DNA from 2 places in the Shimazuella sp. NTD247 genome. Region 1 is predicted to be linked to the other one. Evidence: predicted binding sites of a transcription regulator. Region 1 holds the regulator's gene; the other holds the start of a gene.
What was found. The regulator Rex, encoded in region 1, represses fermentation and respiration genes when NADH is low (regulators of the CRP and FNR family bind a similar motif). The targets are predictions, from matches to a motif close to TTGTGAAATATTTCACAA.
Positions count from the first base shown of each region.

Region 2: a site for Rex is predicted at 6,413-6,430, ahead of qoxA (cytochrome aa3 quinol oxidase subunit II). Genes of this name have one in related genera too.

Region 1 covers NZ_JCAJZU010000004.1:401,727-409,713, reverse strand. Annotated here, with positions in the region: gene groL (chaperonin GroEL) at 180-1,820, opposite strand; gene groES (co-chaperone GroES) at 1,848-2,132, opposite strand; gene tatC (twin-arginine translocase subunit TatC) at 2,251-3,000, opposite strand; gene AC5WOC_RS12980 (redox-sensing transcriptional repressor Rex) at 3,013-3,672, opposite strand; gene AC5WOC_RS12975 (5-formyltetrahydrofolate cyclo-ligase) at 3,743-4,291, opposite strand; gene AC5WOC_RS12970 (hypothetical protein) at 4,527-4,829, opposite strand; gene AC5WOC_RS12965 (hypothetical protein) at 5,065-5,346, opposite strand; gene AC5WOC_RS12960 (hypothetical protein) at 5,598-5,978, opposite strand; gene AC5WOC_RS12955 (hypothetical protein) at 6,120-6,413, opposite strand; gene tsaD (tRNA (adenosine(37)-N6)-threonylcarbamoyltransferase complex transferase subunit TsaD) at 6,441-7,436, opposite strand; gene rimI (ribosomal protein S18-alanine N-acetyltransferase) at 7,429-7,890, opposite strand; gene tsaB (tRNA (adenosine(37)-N6)-threonylcarbamoyltransferase complex dimerization subunit type 1 TsaB) at 7,893-7,987, opposite strand, start outside.
Region 2 covers NZ_JCAJZU010000005.1:331,969-339,955, reverse strand. Annotated here, with positions in the region: gene AC5WOC_RS14945 (homoserine dehydrogenase) at 1-104, opposite strand, end outside; gene AC5WOC_RS14940 (TetR family transcriptional regulator) at 529-1,113, opposite strand; gene AC5WOC_RS14935 (NmrA family NAD(P)-binding protein) at 1,443-2,315, shown strand; gene qoxD (cytochrome aa3 quinol oxidase subunit IV) at 2,463-2,759, opposite strand; gene qoxC (cytochrome aa3 quinol oxidase subunit III) at 2,760-3,368, opposite strand; gene qoxB (cytochrome aa3 quinol oxidase subunit I) at 3,371-5,317, opposite strand; gene qoxA (cytochrome aa3 quinol oxidase subunit II) at 5,358-6,287, opposite strand; gene AC5WOC_RS14910 (hypothetical protein) at 6,691-6,999, opposite strand; gene AC5WOC_RS14905 (hypothetical protein) at 7,260-7,523, opposite strand; gene AC5WOC_RS14900 (helix-turn-helix transcriptional regulator) at 7,679-7,987, opposite strand, start outside.

The DNA.
Region 1 (7,987 bases):
TAAAATAGGAAGGGTTATTTTTGACCTTAAGCCGTTTATTTTGAGAGGGCACTAGAAAGTCGAGACTGGAGGCATTAACTCACAGATATTGCTCATATAACCACAAAAAAGAGGCCTTCCAACAGTTTGTAAACTGTTGAAAGACCTTCTGTTATAAATCTAGGCTTTGTGATGCGTTATTACATCATGCCGCCCATTCCGCCCATGCCACCCATGTCAGGCATTGCTGGAGCTTTGTTTTCTTCTGGTTTGTCTGCTACAACTGCTTCTGTGGTCAATACCATAGCCGCAACAGATGCAGCGTTTTGTAATGCAGAACGAGTAACTTTCGCTGGATCAACGACACCTGCTTGGAACATGTTTACCCATTCTCCGGTCAATGCGTTGAAACCAACACCCACATCTTCTTTTTTCAAACGCTCAACAATTACAGAGCCTTCGAGACCTGCATTGTGTGCGATTTGACGAACTGGTTCTTCTAGAGAACGTTTGATGATGGATACACCTGTTTTCTCATCACCAATTGGCAGAGAAGATTCTAGCCCTTCCACTGCACGAATGACGTTTACTAGTGCAGTACCACCACCAGATACGATACCTTCTTCTACAGCAGCACGAGTGGAGTTCAAAGCATCTTCAATGCGAAGTTTTTTCTCTTTCAATTCGGTTTCAGTAGCTGCACCAACTTTGATAACTGCTACACCGCCAGAAAGTTTCGCTAGGCGCTCTTGTAGTTTTTCTCTGTCAAACTCAGAAGTGGTTTCTTCCACTTGCTGGCGTAGTTGAGCAACACGAGATTTGATTTCGGTTTGTTCGCCATTACCGTCAACAACGATAGTATTGTCTTTGTTAACACGTACTTGACGAGCACGTCCAAGGGATTCCAAACCAGTTGTTTTCAAGTCAAGACCAAGATCTTCGGTAATTACTTGACCGCCAGTTAAAATAGCGATATCTTGAAGCATTTCTTTGCGGCGATCACCAAATCCAGGTGCTTTTACAGCAACTGCTGTAAAGGTTCCACGGAGTTTGTTCAATACAAGGGTAGTTAGCGCTTCCCCTTCTACGTCTTCTGCAATGATCAAGATTGGACGGCCTTGTTGTACTACTTTTTCTAGTACTGGAAGAATTTCTTGGATGTTACCGATTTTTTTATCTGTGATAAGGATATATGGATCATCCAACACAGCTTCCATTTTATCGGTATCGGTTACCATGTAAGATGCGATATATCCACGGTCAAATTGCATACCTTCTACAACTTCCAGTTCCGTGGTGATACCTTTGGATTCTTCCACAGTGATAACACCATCGTTACCTACTTTTTCCATAGCTTCTGCGATGAGTTTACCAACTTCATCATCGTTAGCAGAAATAGCTGCAACTTGAGCAATGGATTCTTTTCCTTCGATTGGTTTTGCGATCTCATGAATATTTGTTACTGCAGCTGCAACTGCTTTTTCAATTCCTTTGCGAACGATCATTGGATTTGCACCAGCAGCTACGTTTTTCAAACCTTCACGAATAATCGCTTGTGCCAATACAGTTGCAGTTGTAGTTCCGTCCCCAGCAATATCATTGGTTTTGGTAGCTACTTCTTTCACCAATTGTGCACCCATGTTTTCAAAAGCATCTTCTAATTCGATTTCTTTTGCAATGGTTACCCCATCATTAGTGATAAGTGGAGATCCAAATTTACGTTCTAACACAACATTACGACCTTTTGGTCCCAAGGTTACTTTTACAGCATCTGCTAAAGCGTCCACCCCACGCAGCATTGCACGACGGGAATCTTCGCTAAATTTAATCTCTTTCGCCATGATAAAATCTCCCTTCTTATGTAAAAATTACTCAATTACAGCCAGAATATCGCTTTCGCGCAAGATGAGGTAATCTTTCTCACCATATTTCACTTCGGTCCCAGCATATTTAGAAAAGATTACTAGATCACCAGTGTTTACTTCTAAAGCAACACGGTTGCCGTTTTCATCGACACGTCCAGAACCTACTGCTACGATTCGTCCTTCTTGTGGTTTTTCCTTTGCGGAATCAGGTAATACGATACCGCTAGCGGTTGTTTCTTCTTTCTCAACAGCTTCTAGAATAACACGATCACCAAGTGGTTTAATCATGATGGGAAACCCTCCTTTTTGTCGTTCGTTTGTTAGCACTCAACAACGTCGAGTGCTAACACCCAATTCTTATCATAATCATCTCTCATCCATTTTGCAAGCATTGTGCAAAAAAAACCTACAAATCACTTTCTTCCATCGAAGACTCTTTTTCTAATCTCCGATATAACCAAACAGAAAGCAAAACACTTATCTCATAAAGGAGGATAAGCGGTACACCAACCAAAAAATTCGATAATAAATCGGGTGTAATGATGAGTGCGACAATAACTAAAACAAAATAAGCAACTTTGCGTATTTTTATCAATAAGGCTGGTGTGAGCAATCGTAACCTAGTAAGAAAGAGAACTACAACCGGCAATAAGAACAATAGAGCTAATGGAACGATAACGTTAAACATAAAACTTATGTATTGATATATTCCATACATCTGTTTGACACCAAGATCTTTGGAAATATTGGTAAGAAAATCGATCATCAATGGAAAAACTAAAAAGTAACCAAACACCAATCCGCCAATAAACAATAAAAAGGCAACAGGAATATAAATCAATGCCGCTTTTTGCTCCCTTGGCTGCAAACCAGGACGAACAAATTGCCATAGATGATACAATATAACAGGCAATGTCAAAACAAATGCAGCAACGAGTGCTATCTGCATGTAAATTTTAAAAGAATCAGCAGGACTAAGTGCGTACAGTGCAAAGTGCTGATTGGCATCTTTGCTGATCACCTTAAATATATCAGCTGCATAAACAAAACTGACGACAAGGCCGATTATAAAAGTAGCGAGCACCCAAAAGAGGCGCCGCCTTAATTCAGATAGATGTTCGACAAGCGGTTGTTGGTCAAAATCTTCTTCGTTCATCACTAATACCCCTTAAAACCCTTCCTCTTCCATCATCTCATCAGCTGGAAATTTTTTCAGAAAGTAAATTAATGTTTGAAGCTCGGTCGTAAGATCTATATGGTGTACGCGAACATTTGGGGGTGCTGTGATCCTTGCTGGAGTAAAATTGAGTATTCCTCGTATTCCAGCGTTGACAATAAAATCAGCAGTTCCCTGCGCTACATTTAAAGGAACAGTTAAAATTGCCACTTCGACATGATGCAATAAAATAACTTCTGCTAAACGATTCATCGAGTAAACTGGGATGCCGTCAATGTCTGTTCCTATTTTGCTCTCTTCCTGATCAAAACCCGCCACAATTTTGGTATTATGACTCCGGTAAAAGTTATATCGTAAGAGAGCAGTACCAAGGTTCCCAACGCCAATTAAGACGACATTGGTCACTTCATCTTGTTTCAAAAAATCACGTAAAAATTGCAAAAGGTAAGTCACATTATAACCATACCCTTTTTTACCTAATTCACCCAGATAGGAAAAATCGCGCCGAATGGTGGCTGGATCAATCTGTAGTGCTTCACTTAAATCAGCAGAAGATATCCGCTGTTTGCCAATAGCATGCAGCTTTTCTAAATAGCGGTAATATAATGGCAACCGCTTTGCAGTTACTTTTGGGATTTTCTGTTCTGCCAATGAAAGCCACCCCCCTCCCTATTTATTATACGGTAAAACGATAGACAGGCAAAATATCTATTATCCATATTTATACAATTTGACTTGGAGTTATAAGGAGATCCATCGGAATATCATGGTCTTCCGCACCTATGGTTTCCACTATTTGCTCATCATAAGCGATCCCACATTTAAAAACATCTGATATGGTTGCAAAAAAGCGATCATAATGCCCTTTTCCGAAACCTAAACGATATCTTTTTTTATCAAAAGCAACTCCTGGAACCAACACCAAATCAATTTTGTGTTTGTCCACTTTTTCACAATTGGAATTAGGCTCAAGGATTTGAAAAGAACCCTGTTCTAAATCTGCTGGAGAAGTGAACAATCGAGGAACAATCGCATCTTGCTCCATACTTGGCAAGGAAACTTGTTTACCTTGTTTCCAAGCATCTTCGATAAGCGCGTATAGACTGACTTCACTTCGATAGGAGAAATATACGAGTATAGAGGAAGCATCTTGATATATAGAAAGCTGTTTTATACGGTCACATATCTTCCTTGATGCGTGTATCCGCTCAGGCATTCCCATTTTATTTCTTATGTTCACCATTTCCATTCGAAGTTGCTTTTTCTGCAAGATGATCACCCACTTATCGCTCAACTTTTAATGGATCAACTCTACCATCATACCACTTTCCGGCATGAAAAAGACCAAGCAGTTATGCTTGGCGAATGAATCTATATTTTTACGATGGATTTTTCAGCGGACGAATGATGTGAGCATGACTGGATATCAACTCAAACATACAAACGTCCAATAAACCAAATCTTTGTCCCTACTGTTCCCCCATAACAGTTGGTTCAAAAAAGGTTTAGTTGTCGCAGTCCTTCTTAATACGTGCTTGATAACCGACATAAAAAAGGATGGAAAAACCGAGCAAAAGAAAGAGGGCTACCCAGCTGTAAAGATTATCACTAGACAGCAGATTGGTGTTTGTGAACTTTCCCTTCACCTCATCCAAAATTTCCGGAACAGGATTGTACTGCATTTCCTTCCAAAAAGGATCCTGCTTCTTTTCAACAGATGCTGCGAAACTCACACCTTCCATCATAAAAAAGCTGAGTGTGCTCACAAATGCAATCACAACCGCTCGGAACTTATTACGAGTAAACATCTTGCCTCATTTTCAGGGGAAGTATCTCAAATGACAACTATATTATACGAAAATATCGGTGATTTTCCTATCTCTATAAAAAAATAAACTAACCAAATGTAGTCTATTTTTATCTATTAATCTAATTCATTGTATACGGGGGACAACTGATGTCGGACGAGCATTAAACTCATCAACGAAACATGCAATTGTCCTTCCGTCCTATCCAATTCAGACTTTGATCATAGATTCCGTCTCACCTACGGCCCTGCCAAAACACCTCATTTGCCACCAAGATCACCAAACCAGCACCGCCGAGGAACATAAGACTGTCCCCCAGCGTGAAATCCCTGAAGAACATGTTTTCGATGATCGACGGAATGAAGGTGAGTACATCCCAAATCCAGCTCGCCACGAAATGGAGATTCATCGAGACCGGTTCAGCTGTGACGAATGACGGATACACCTTCATGGCAAAGGTAACAGCCGCGAAAACTGCCACAACTGCAAGGAGCAGGTGAGTGATGATACGGGACATAATTGCCAGCCTTCTCTTGAAACACATCAATGGATAGGACGATTACGATTGTGACTCTATTATATAAAACGAAAGATAGAATTTCAAAAGTATCAACGGTACTGTTAAAAAATATAAAAAAAGATGAGCGATAGTCTGCTCATCTTTTTTATCTATTTGGAATTTCATTATATTGCGGGCGGACAATTGATAGCGGATGACTGGGTGTCATCAACATCAACTGTCCGTTCCCGTCCGATGGGTGAATCAGATCAGAACTGCTGCTGCACCGGCAGCGGCTTCGCCCCGGTGGGGTTGCCGTACTGCATCATCTTCAGCCTGTACCGACGGTCGGCCCAGCGGTTGCAGAGGATGACCGCAGTGACCAGCAGCACCACGATGATCAGGTTGTTGACAGTGAACACCGAGTGGGCGTCATGCATGACACCGGAGATGCGGTTCGAGGTGGCGTCGTACATCCGACGCAGGACCGGGATCGCCTCGGTCTTGAACTCGTTGACCTGCTGGGGATGCGTCTGGATGTAGTTGTACACCAGAGCACCGAAGATCATGTAGAACACGACCTTGCAGGCGTTGACGAGCAAGTGACCGAAGCGCTCGACCATGTCCAGAATACGGAAGCTGACGTCCATTTTACTTTCCTCGAATTCTTTGTTGTTCTACGATATCGGACGGGTACTTGATACTTCTAGTATACGAAAAAAGCTGTAAATTGAGAATAGAAAAATATGATGATAAATAAAACAACCGTTTGTAGGCATTCAACGGTTGTTTTATTCGCTATCTTGTTTTTCTTTTCGTAGAGCCGTCTGTTCCTTTACTATATCACTTGCTTGAAAAAGGATGTTCCAGTAGTTTGTCTTCTTCAAAATGACATAAATAATCGCTGAATAGATAAGCACACTTTCAACTAAGTGAAGAACTGCTGTCAAATCAAGTGCATATCCATTAATTGTAAATACTATTTTGACTGTAGCTAGTAGTTTCCAAATAATAAGCTGCCCTAAACCAAAGAAACTCACATACAAAACTAATATGAGAAATTTTTTCCATTCGGCTCGTGCCATGCTATTCCCCGTTTCCTCAAAAGATGCTTATACTAATGGTAAGTTTGCAACAGCATTCAATTCCAAATCTGCATAATTCTTTTCTTGTAATAAAAAATAAGCTGCTGATGCAATCATCGCTGCATTATCTGTACACAATTCCAAAGGAGGAATACACAATGAAACATTTTCCTGTTTCACTCGGTTGTGAAGTCTCGTTCGAAGTCCGCTATTTGCTGCAACACCACCAGCGATCACTAATTGCTTCACGTCTCTTTGTTTGACAGCACGAAATGTTTTTTCAACAATCACATCCAGCACAGCACTTTGAAAACTCGCAGCTAAATCCTTTTCGGAGTACCGTTCGTTTTGTTTGATAAACTGCATAACTGCTGATTTCAATCCACTAAAGCTGAAATCCAATGAATCTTTTTCTAACCATGCTCTCGGCAATGAATACGTCGCAGTTCCTAGTGCGGCTAATCGGTCGATATGCGGGCCTCCTGGATAAGGTAAGTTCATCAGACGTGCCACTTTATCAAATGCTTCCCCAACTGCATCATCTCTTGTCCGGCCGATCCGCTCAAATTTCATATGATCTGGCATATAGATTAATTCGGTGTGCCCTCCAGACACAACCAGTGCGATCAGAGGAAATTGTAATGGCTTTACAAGATGATTGGCATAAATATGTCCAGCAATATGATGCACAGGAATTAGCGGAATCCGTAAGGAATATGCCAATGCTTTGGCTGCTGTAACACCAATCAACAATGCACCTACAAGTCCTGGACCTTGGGTAACTGCAATTGCTGTCAATTGACTTTTGCTTATATTTGCTTCTTGTAATGCTTGTTCGATAATTAATGTTATTCTTTCCACGTGCCGACGAGAAGCGACTTCTGGAACAACACCTCCAAATGCTTGATGGATCTCCATTTGAGAACTAATCACATTGGAAAGTACTTTATCTCCATCCACTACTACCGAGACACTCGTTTCATCGCAACTTGTTTCAATGCCTAAAATCACTTGTTTACTCATGTAATACCAATCCCATCAAAATAGCGTCTTCTCCATTGTCTGGATAATAGTTTTTTCTCGTTCCTATCACAGTAAATCCAAGGTTTCGATATATCCGCTGGGCAATTTGGTTCGATTTTCTAACCTCTAAAGTCATTTTTGAAGTACCTAATTGTTTCGCAAGTTCAATCAAATAAGTCATCGTTTTCGTAGCAATTCCTTGTCCACGAAACTTGGGATGAAGAGCGATGTTGGTCACTTGTGATTCTTCCAGAACAACCCACATACCAGCATAGCCAACTACTTGTCCATCCACTTGTGTGACAATATAATATGCCAGATCATTGGTGGTAATTTCATCTACAAACGAGAATTCACTCCAAGGATCAGTGAATGAAAGTTTTTCTATTTCCATAATAACTGGGATATCCGTTACTTTCATCGGACGAAATAAAAGGCTCTTGGTACTATTCATAATTAACGCCCCAATAAATTTTTTTCAGCTAGAGTAAGTTGTAAGTAATTCGGAGCAAAATCATTTTTTTCACTCCTATTTGTTGCTAACCATTTCT
Region 2 (7,987 bases), on a different contig from region 1:
GTTTGTTTCCATAAATCTTCTTGATGGGCGCGAATAATTCGGTAGACACCTGTTCCAACCGTACCCAATCCCAGCAATCCTACTTTTACTAAACTCTTCTCCATCACTTCTATCCCTCCTATGATCAAAATATAAAAACTCGCTCCTGAAAAATTTTAATAAGGAGCGAAACTAATTCCTACCATTATATCAGGATATATATGGAACAACCAACCCTTTTTAGGAACAGGAAAAATATAGTTTTTAGCGTTTAGCTCTTTCACACTCTATAAAAACGAACAAAAACTCAGAAGTATTAAATAATGAACGGATTTAACTCCATTGATACTCGTAATATTATTGGAGAAGTTTTGATCTTGTAAAACGTCTGGATCAAATAAAAAAGTACAAGATGCCATCAATCCCTCCATTCAGGAAAGGATTCATATCACGAAAGGGACCAATATTCGTGTTACAGATATCATACCTCATGAATGCTAATTATTTTATTCCCCATCATTCTGTTCCTTTAGGTTGATGGCTATATGTTTAGCCACCCATTACGGGTGCCAGGCCCGCCGCCACAACCACTAACACGTCTTTCACCATCGCTTCTGCCTTGCGATTTTGAGGATTTCGACTCCACTGTACAGCTGACCCCAATATGCCCCAACTTATGACAAGGGCCGTGGTTTCCACAATCTCAGGCGAAACAGGAGTATTCGAATCTTCACTCAACCATTTGAACAGGATTTGATAAATTTCTTTTTGCATCGCAATTTCTAACAGCGGTTCAAACTGACTGTTCGCTGGAATCATATATTGTCGATTATGAGCAAGAAAAACGAAAACAGTTAGAATTAGGGTTTTCAAGCTACTAATATCCGAAATTGAGAAATCTGGTAAAGACTCTCTCAGTTTCCTCTGAAATTTCCCCCTCATCCAACACTCAAGAAATGCATATTTATCTTCGAAGTGCGCATAAAATGTGGCGCGGTTTACAGTCGCTCGATCAGTAATGTCTTGCACCGAAATAGAATAAATATTTTTCTTTTGTTCAAGCAACTCCATAAAGGACTGCATTAACAACTGACGCGTGCGTTTCACACGAGGATCATTTGCGTTTACTGGCATGTTCCACTACACTCCTCAATTTAAGATGACATAGGATTTCACTGCATACATAAAACCATGAAAATTCGAAACTCAAAGACAACAAAAACGCATGAATGTTGTCTATACAACGATAAAGACCATTTGCTGATTGCCCCCGATTGTTCAAACAACTTATATTCATTATACAGTGTTGTCTAAGCAACACTGTTATGTTTTTATCTTGAAGGTTTAGATAAGTCATTTAAGACTGGAAAAATGCAAGAAAGGATGTTGGATGTGAAAGAAATGATGAAAGCACAATTTGGAGAACCCAGTGTCAATAGCGCTTTTTCTTGGAGGTGGTATATATGATCGTCATCACCACTCCTACCGGACAGATCGGCCATCAAGTACTTGATAACGTTCTTGATAGCAACATGCCGATCCGTGTGATCACGCGTGATCCCTCCCGTTTGTCCCTGAAGGCTCGCGGGCGTGTCGAAGTAGTGCAGGGATCAATGACTGACATCGATATCCTCACCGAGGCGTTCACGGGCACCGATTCCGTTTTTTGGTTGCTGCCTCCCAACCCTAATGCAGCGAGCTTCAATAGCCACATGCAGAAATTCACCCGTCCTTTGTGTAAGGCCATCACAAGGACGAACATCAAGCGCTTGATCTACGTTGCAGGACTGGGCCACAAGGAAGCCTCATATGCGGATTCGACAGGACAAGTGATGGATGAGATGATCGAAAAAACCGGTGTAAGCTGTCGAGTGCTGCGGATGCCGGCGTTCATGGAAAATCTCCTTTGGCAGATCAAACCGATCAAGCATCAAGGTATGTTCTTCTACCCCATTTCTGGAGATCATAAGCTCCCTACCTGTGCCACTCGCGATATCGCCGCCGTCGCGGCGAGACTATTGCTGGACGATTCTTGGAGCGGGCAGGACTACATCCCGATCCTTGGCTACGAGGATCTGTCCTACAATGAAATGGCTCAGATCATGTCCGAGGTGCTCCAGCGACCTATCCGCTATCAGCAGGTTTCCAGCGAAACATACAAAACCAATCTGATGCAGAACGGATCGACTGAGGCATCAGCACAATGGCTGGTTAATTTGCTGGTAGCGATTGATGGGGGTCTCTACAACACCGAGCCACGCACCTCTGAATCCACCACCTCTACCAGTTTCCGTCAATGGTGTGAGGAAGTGCTCAAGCCAGCCGTCCTGTCCTAGTGTGAAGAGCAAGCTTTAAGCTTCCTAATAAAATTTGAACTGGAGATGTGGGAAGATTTCAACAAGAGCGAATAAAGCAACTAAGTATTTTGCATATTTTCATCAACAAAAAACAGGCATGCCTCATTTGTAGGCATGCCTGTTTCATTACATTAACATGGTATTGTATAACATAATCCAAATCGAACCAGCTACAATTGTCACGGCTACAAATACACCAAATGCGATATTAATCACTTGATAAACTCGCTCTTTGCTTTCCCATATGTGCATGAAATAGATGAGCTGCACGAGAAACTGTAAAACTGCTAAGACCAAAAGAACAGTTATTTTCATCGACATAGGCAATGATGTGTATAACATGTCGACAAAGGCGAGAACAGTTAGCACCAAAGAAAAAATGTAGCCGACAATATGTGGTTTTGCACTATGATGTTGTTCCATTTATGCCACCCCCAACAAATAAATCGTGCTGAAGAGGAAAATCCAGACTACATCAAGGAAGTGCCAGTATAATCCAGTCATAAAGATTTTTCTTGCTGTTACAGGCGTAAAACCGCGCTTGCTTACCTGGATCATCACTCCTGTAATCCATATGATCCCGAGTGTTACGTGTAATCCGTGTGTTCCTACAAGCGTGAAAAAGGAAGAGAGAAATGCGCTCCTTGTTGGACCTGCGCCCATTTCTACCAGTGTGATAAACTCTTTAATCTCTAAGATCAAAAATCCAAGTCCCAATAATAAGGTGATAATCGTCCAGAACAAGTAACCTTTTTTGGAACTTTTTCGCATTGCTAAAATAGCTAGTCCACACGTAAAACTACTAGTCAATAAGAAAAATGTCTCCATAGCAAAGATTGGAATCTCAAACAAATCTTTTCCAGCTGGACCTCCCGCTGTCTGATGTACTAGTACAAAATACGTAGCAAAGAGAGTCGAGAACAGCACGATCTCCGCACCGAGAAATATCCAGAAACCAAAAATCTTTAATCTTCCTTCTTCTGATTTGTATTCCAATGGTTGATATTCTTTCGTTTGGGTAGTCGTTTCCATGTTCACACCCTCCTTCCTGCTGCTAGTTCCGTCTTTTTCACTTCTTCTACTGGAATATAATAATCACGGTCATAGTCATTAAAAGAACGCCAGATCATAACAATTACCGCACCAAGCAGACCAAACGCTCCAACTTGTAACCATTCAAACACAAATCCAAAACCAGCTATAAACATAAATCCTGCCATAAATACAGGGAAACCTTCACTTTTCGGCATATGAATCGGTTTTAATTCGATCGGTTCTTCTTTTCCTTCGGCTCTTTCTTTTTTAATCAGATGGAATGCATCCAAACCTTTTACTTTTGGAATAACAGCGAAGTTATACTCTGCAGCAGGAGATGTGGTCATCCATTCCAATGTACGTCCATTCCAAGGATCTCCAGTGGTATCTCTTTCTCCTTTGCGGAAGCTATAAATCATATTCCAAACTAATATGATAAACCCAATTCCCATCGCAAATGCACCGATCGTCGCGATTAAGTTCCACGATTCCCATCCTAATCCTGCTGGATAAGTGTATACACGTCTCGTCATACCTTTGAGACCAAGAATATACATGGGAATAAAACAGAGATTAAATCCAACAATAAACCACCAGAAAGCCCATTTTCCTAAACGTTCATTTAATAAGAAACCAAACATTTTTGGCCAATAATAAATCAATCCTGCGATACAGCCAAAAACGGTTCCACCGATCAATACATAATGGAAGTGACTGATGAGAAAATAACTATTGTGATACTGATAATCAGCAGGAGCTACAGACAACATGACACCTGTTATCCCGCCAACTAGGAAGATAGGAATAAAACCTAAGGCCCACAGCATTGGCGTTTTAAACTCAACTCTTCCTTTATAAAGCGTAAATAACCAGTTAAATACCTTCACACCAGTGGGAATCGCAATCAACATCGTAGAGATTGAGAAAATCGAATTAACCCAAGGTCCTGATCCCATGGTGAAAAAGTGGTGAACCCAGACCAAAAAGCTCAATGCTGATATCGCCAGCATGGAGTAGACCATTGCGCTGTAACCAAATAACTTTTTCCGTGCAAATGTACTAAATATTTCGGAGAACAGACCAAATGCCGGCAAAATAACAATGTATACTTCTGGATGTCCCCAAATCCAGAACAGATTCGCCCACATCATCGGGCTTCCCCCGCCAACAAGGGTAAAGAAGTGGAAACCAAATATCCGATCAAGCGTTAGCAGTGCTAAAGCAATGGTCAGTACTGGAAACGCAAAGATGATAATGACGGAAGTGATCAGCGTTGACCATGAAAACAATGGCATCCGCCACAATTTCATTCCTGGAGCACGCATTTTGAGAATGGTAACCAAGAAGTTAATTCCTGTTAACAAGGTACCGATCCCAGCAATCTGCAAACCTAATAAATAATAGTTTTGTCCTACACCTGGATCTAGTTCATTCCCTGCTAATGGAGTATAACTAGTCCATCCAGCATCAGGAGAGCCCCCAATAACAAAGGAGATATTAAATAAGAAACATCCAACTGCAAACATCCAAAAACTAACTGCGTTTAATGCTGGAAAAGCAACGTCTCTTGCCCCGATCTGCAATGGTACTGCAACGTTCATTAGACCAATAATAAACGGCATTGCCATAAACAAAATCATAATGGTTCCGTGCGTGGTGAAAATCTGATTGTAGTGCTCTGCATTTAAAAAATTTAAATTTGGAGCAGTTAACTGCATCCGCATTAAAATCGCGTCTACTCCACCTCGGAATAACATGAGTAAAGATGCTAATAGATACAAGATGCCAATCTTTTTATGATCGACCGTTGTCAGCCATTCACGCCAGAGCCAGCCCCATTTTTTGTAATACGTAAATACAAAGAGAATCGCTAGTGAAACCAATACAATCGATACATCCGCTCCATATATCAGAGGGTCGCCGGTGACAAAAAAATGTTCTGGCATTTTAAAGTTAAAGAAAAAGTCTTTCATGGTTTTACCTCCTTTACTTGTGATCCATATTCATATGTGAATTCATATCCATGTTCATCTTCTCATCATCCTTTGATCCATGCTGATGAGATGGATTTGTTGGTTCTACTATCGGATTTCCGTTCTCATCCAGTCGATTGACATCAACATTTGGATAGGAGGAATACGTTTGTTCTTTCACTACTCCTGGTTTCAGCAAAGCTCTAAACATTTCTGTCGTCTGTTTTGGAGCAGTTTTCTTCACATTTGCAACCCATGCATCAAACTGAGACTGATTCATCGAATGCACATTAAATTGCATATGTGTGAAATCTTTCCCAGAGAAATTTGCGCTTTTTCCAAGATACGTTCCGGGTTTATCTGCTTCTAGCCAAAGGTACATCGTCATTCCCGGCATGGTATACTCTTGACCGCCTAATTCAGGAACCCAAAAGGAGTTCATCGGTCCTACTGCGTTCAATTGAAATCGTACAGGAACGTTTGCAGGAATATTCACATAGTTGACCGTTTCGATTCCTTGCTCCGGATATTTGAATATCCATTTCCAGTTAGCAGATGTAACTTGTATCGTAATAGGTTTTTGATTTGGACTTGGAGATTTTTCTAGCTTAAACGTTGATTTTACTGTAGGAATAGCTAATGCAATAATGATGACGATAGGTATCGCTGTCCATAAAACTTCTAGCCATTTGTTTTCTTTTTGGTCTACTTCTACATATTCTTCATCAGTTGACTTTGCTCGATATTTCACAAGCATATACACAAAAAGCACGATAACTGCAATAAATACAATGGACATTAAAACGATTGACCACATAATCAAGCCATATTGTTCTTGAGCAACAGGTCCTTGTGGATTGAGAACTCCTGTTTTTAACGAACATCCTGAGAGTAAAAAGGTCATAGTAAGAAAAATCGCCACGTACACTGATTTTAATCGCATCTTTTGGTCACCTACTCCCTTTTCCAAATACTTTTGACCATAATTTTTAATAAATAAGACATACAACCTTCACTATTGAATTATAGAACCATTTTTTTTATAAAGTTGAGCCGTCCGTGACAGGTTTGTGAATAAATGAACTAAAATTATTACCAACAAAAAAAGAGCACAGCGCTGTAATCCCTTACATATCCTAGATAATGCACTTTTTCACGTTAAACGGCGGAAGGATAAAACTCAATAATTCTGTCCCATTTTATTCACTTGCTGTTATTCCAATAAAAAAGAGGAGTGATCAATGAAAGGGATCATTCCTCTTGTTTTTTTTGTTGTTTTGGAACACCCTTCTTAGAGAGTGTTCCAGTGCATGACATATAGTATCAGTCATACAAATCCAGAAATTTTAGAGTGAGAGCGTCTTTTGCAGTTGCACCAGCCGCTTCACTGTGCCATTCAATTCTTCCATCTTTTGGCGAACTTCACCAGCGCGTCGTCCAAGGCGGAACCATCGTTCAAGTCCTTCCAACTCTTGGATAATCTTCTCTAGTTGTCTCTTTTGCGAAGGGTTAGCTTTCTTTAGGTAATCTTTTACCATTGGTAGAATTTCTTGAATTTCTTGCTTTCTCCCTGCGGAAAAGTTATCAACATCCTGCTGATCTTTCCAGTCCTGATCAATTTCTTTGGAGAGTTTCTTCGACGTCCTGCGAAGCATAGTATCCCCATAATTTCCAGACGAAAGGCGAATTTCTTTTTTATTTTAAATTTAGAAAATGGGAGCGTCAATCAATAGATATAGGTTTTCATTGATTTGTGCAAATTGTTCTTCCAAACATTATATAGTAAAAATGAAACCAATAATTACAATAAAACAACCATCAATAAAGCATATCTCCCTGTATGTTAATCAGAATTAGATTCTCATACAGAGAGAAATGACTGGTGAGTTTCCTTTTTTAAACCGCCGCCTTATCCCTATTTTAGCTCACTAAGCGGTGTACGAACCTCCATTTCGACTCGGATTGATGAAGCTCCGGAGGCAAAGCTAGAGATTCTGGTGACTAGATATCCATTTTCCTCAGTGGTAGGAGTGTCTGTGAAAAGAGTGCCGTTACTATTTTTACCAGCTTGCTTCAGTTTAGTTCTGACACTTCCCTCTACAATTGTCACCTTTTCTGCTACTCGTTCAAAATGAGGATCGTACTTGGAATCATCAAAACTGTAACCAGCCATAGACATAGTTAATTCCCTTACACTAGATTACTGAGTACATCGTTATCGTATGATACTTTATTATTGGAAACAAGGGGTTTACTACTAATAGTACTTAGCTACCATCCAGTTGCATGATCAGCAATCTAGCCACCTAATATGTCTCAAAGACAAATTTCAAACTATTTCCCTTGTTTATAAAATGCTGCTGTTGCTTCTGCTTTCTCAAGTATCCTAGCATGCAGTACTTCAGGCTCTATCACTTTCATGCTATCTGCAAATCCCAATATGTAAGCTATTGCTTCTTCTTCTGTTTGAAAAGATAGTTTAACAGAAATCCAGTTTTTCTTTTCCTCTTCGTTAACTTCTACTATTTGTACAAACCGATCCGTAAAAGTCATTCTTGGTAAAATAGCAGGTGCGACTTCCACCCGAACTTCATAGCTTGGCATTTTATCAATAAAAGATTTTGTCGATGCTTTCCAGTACGC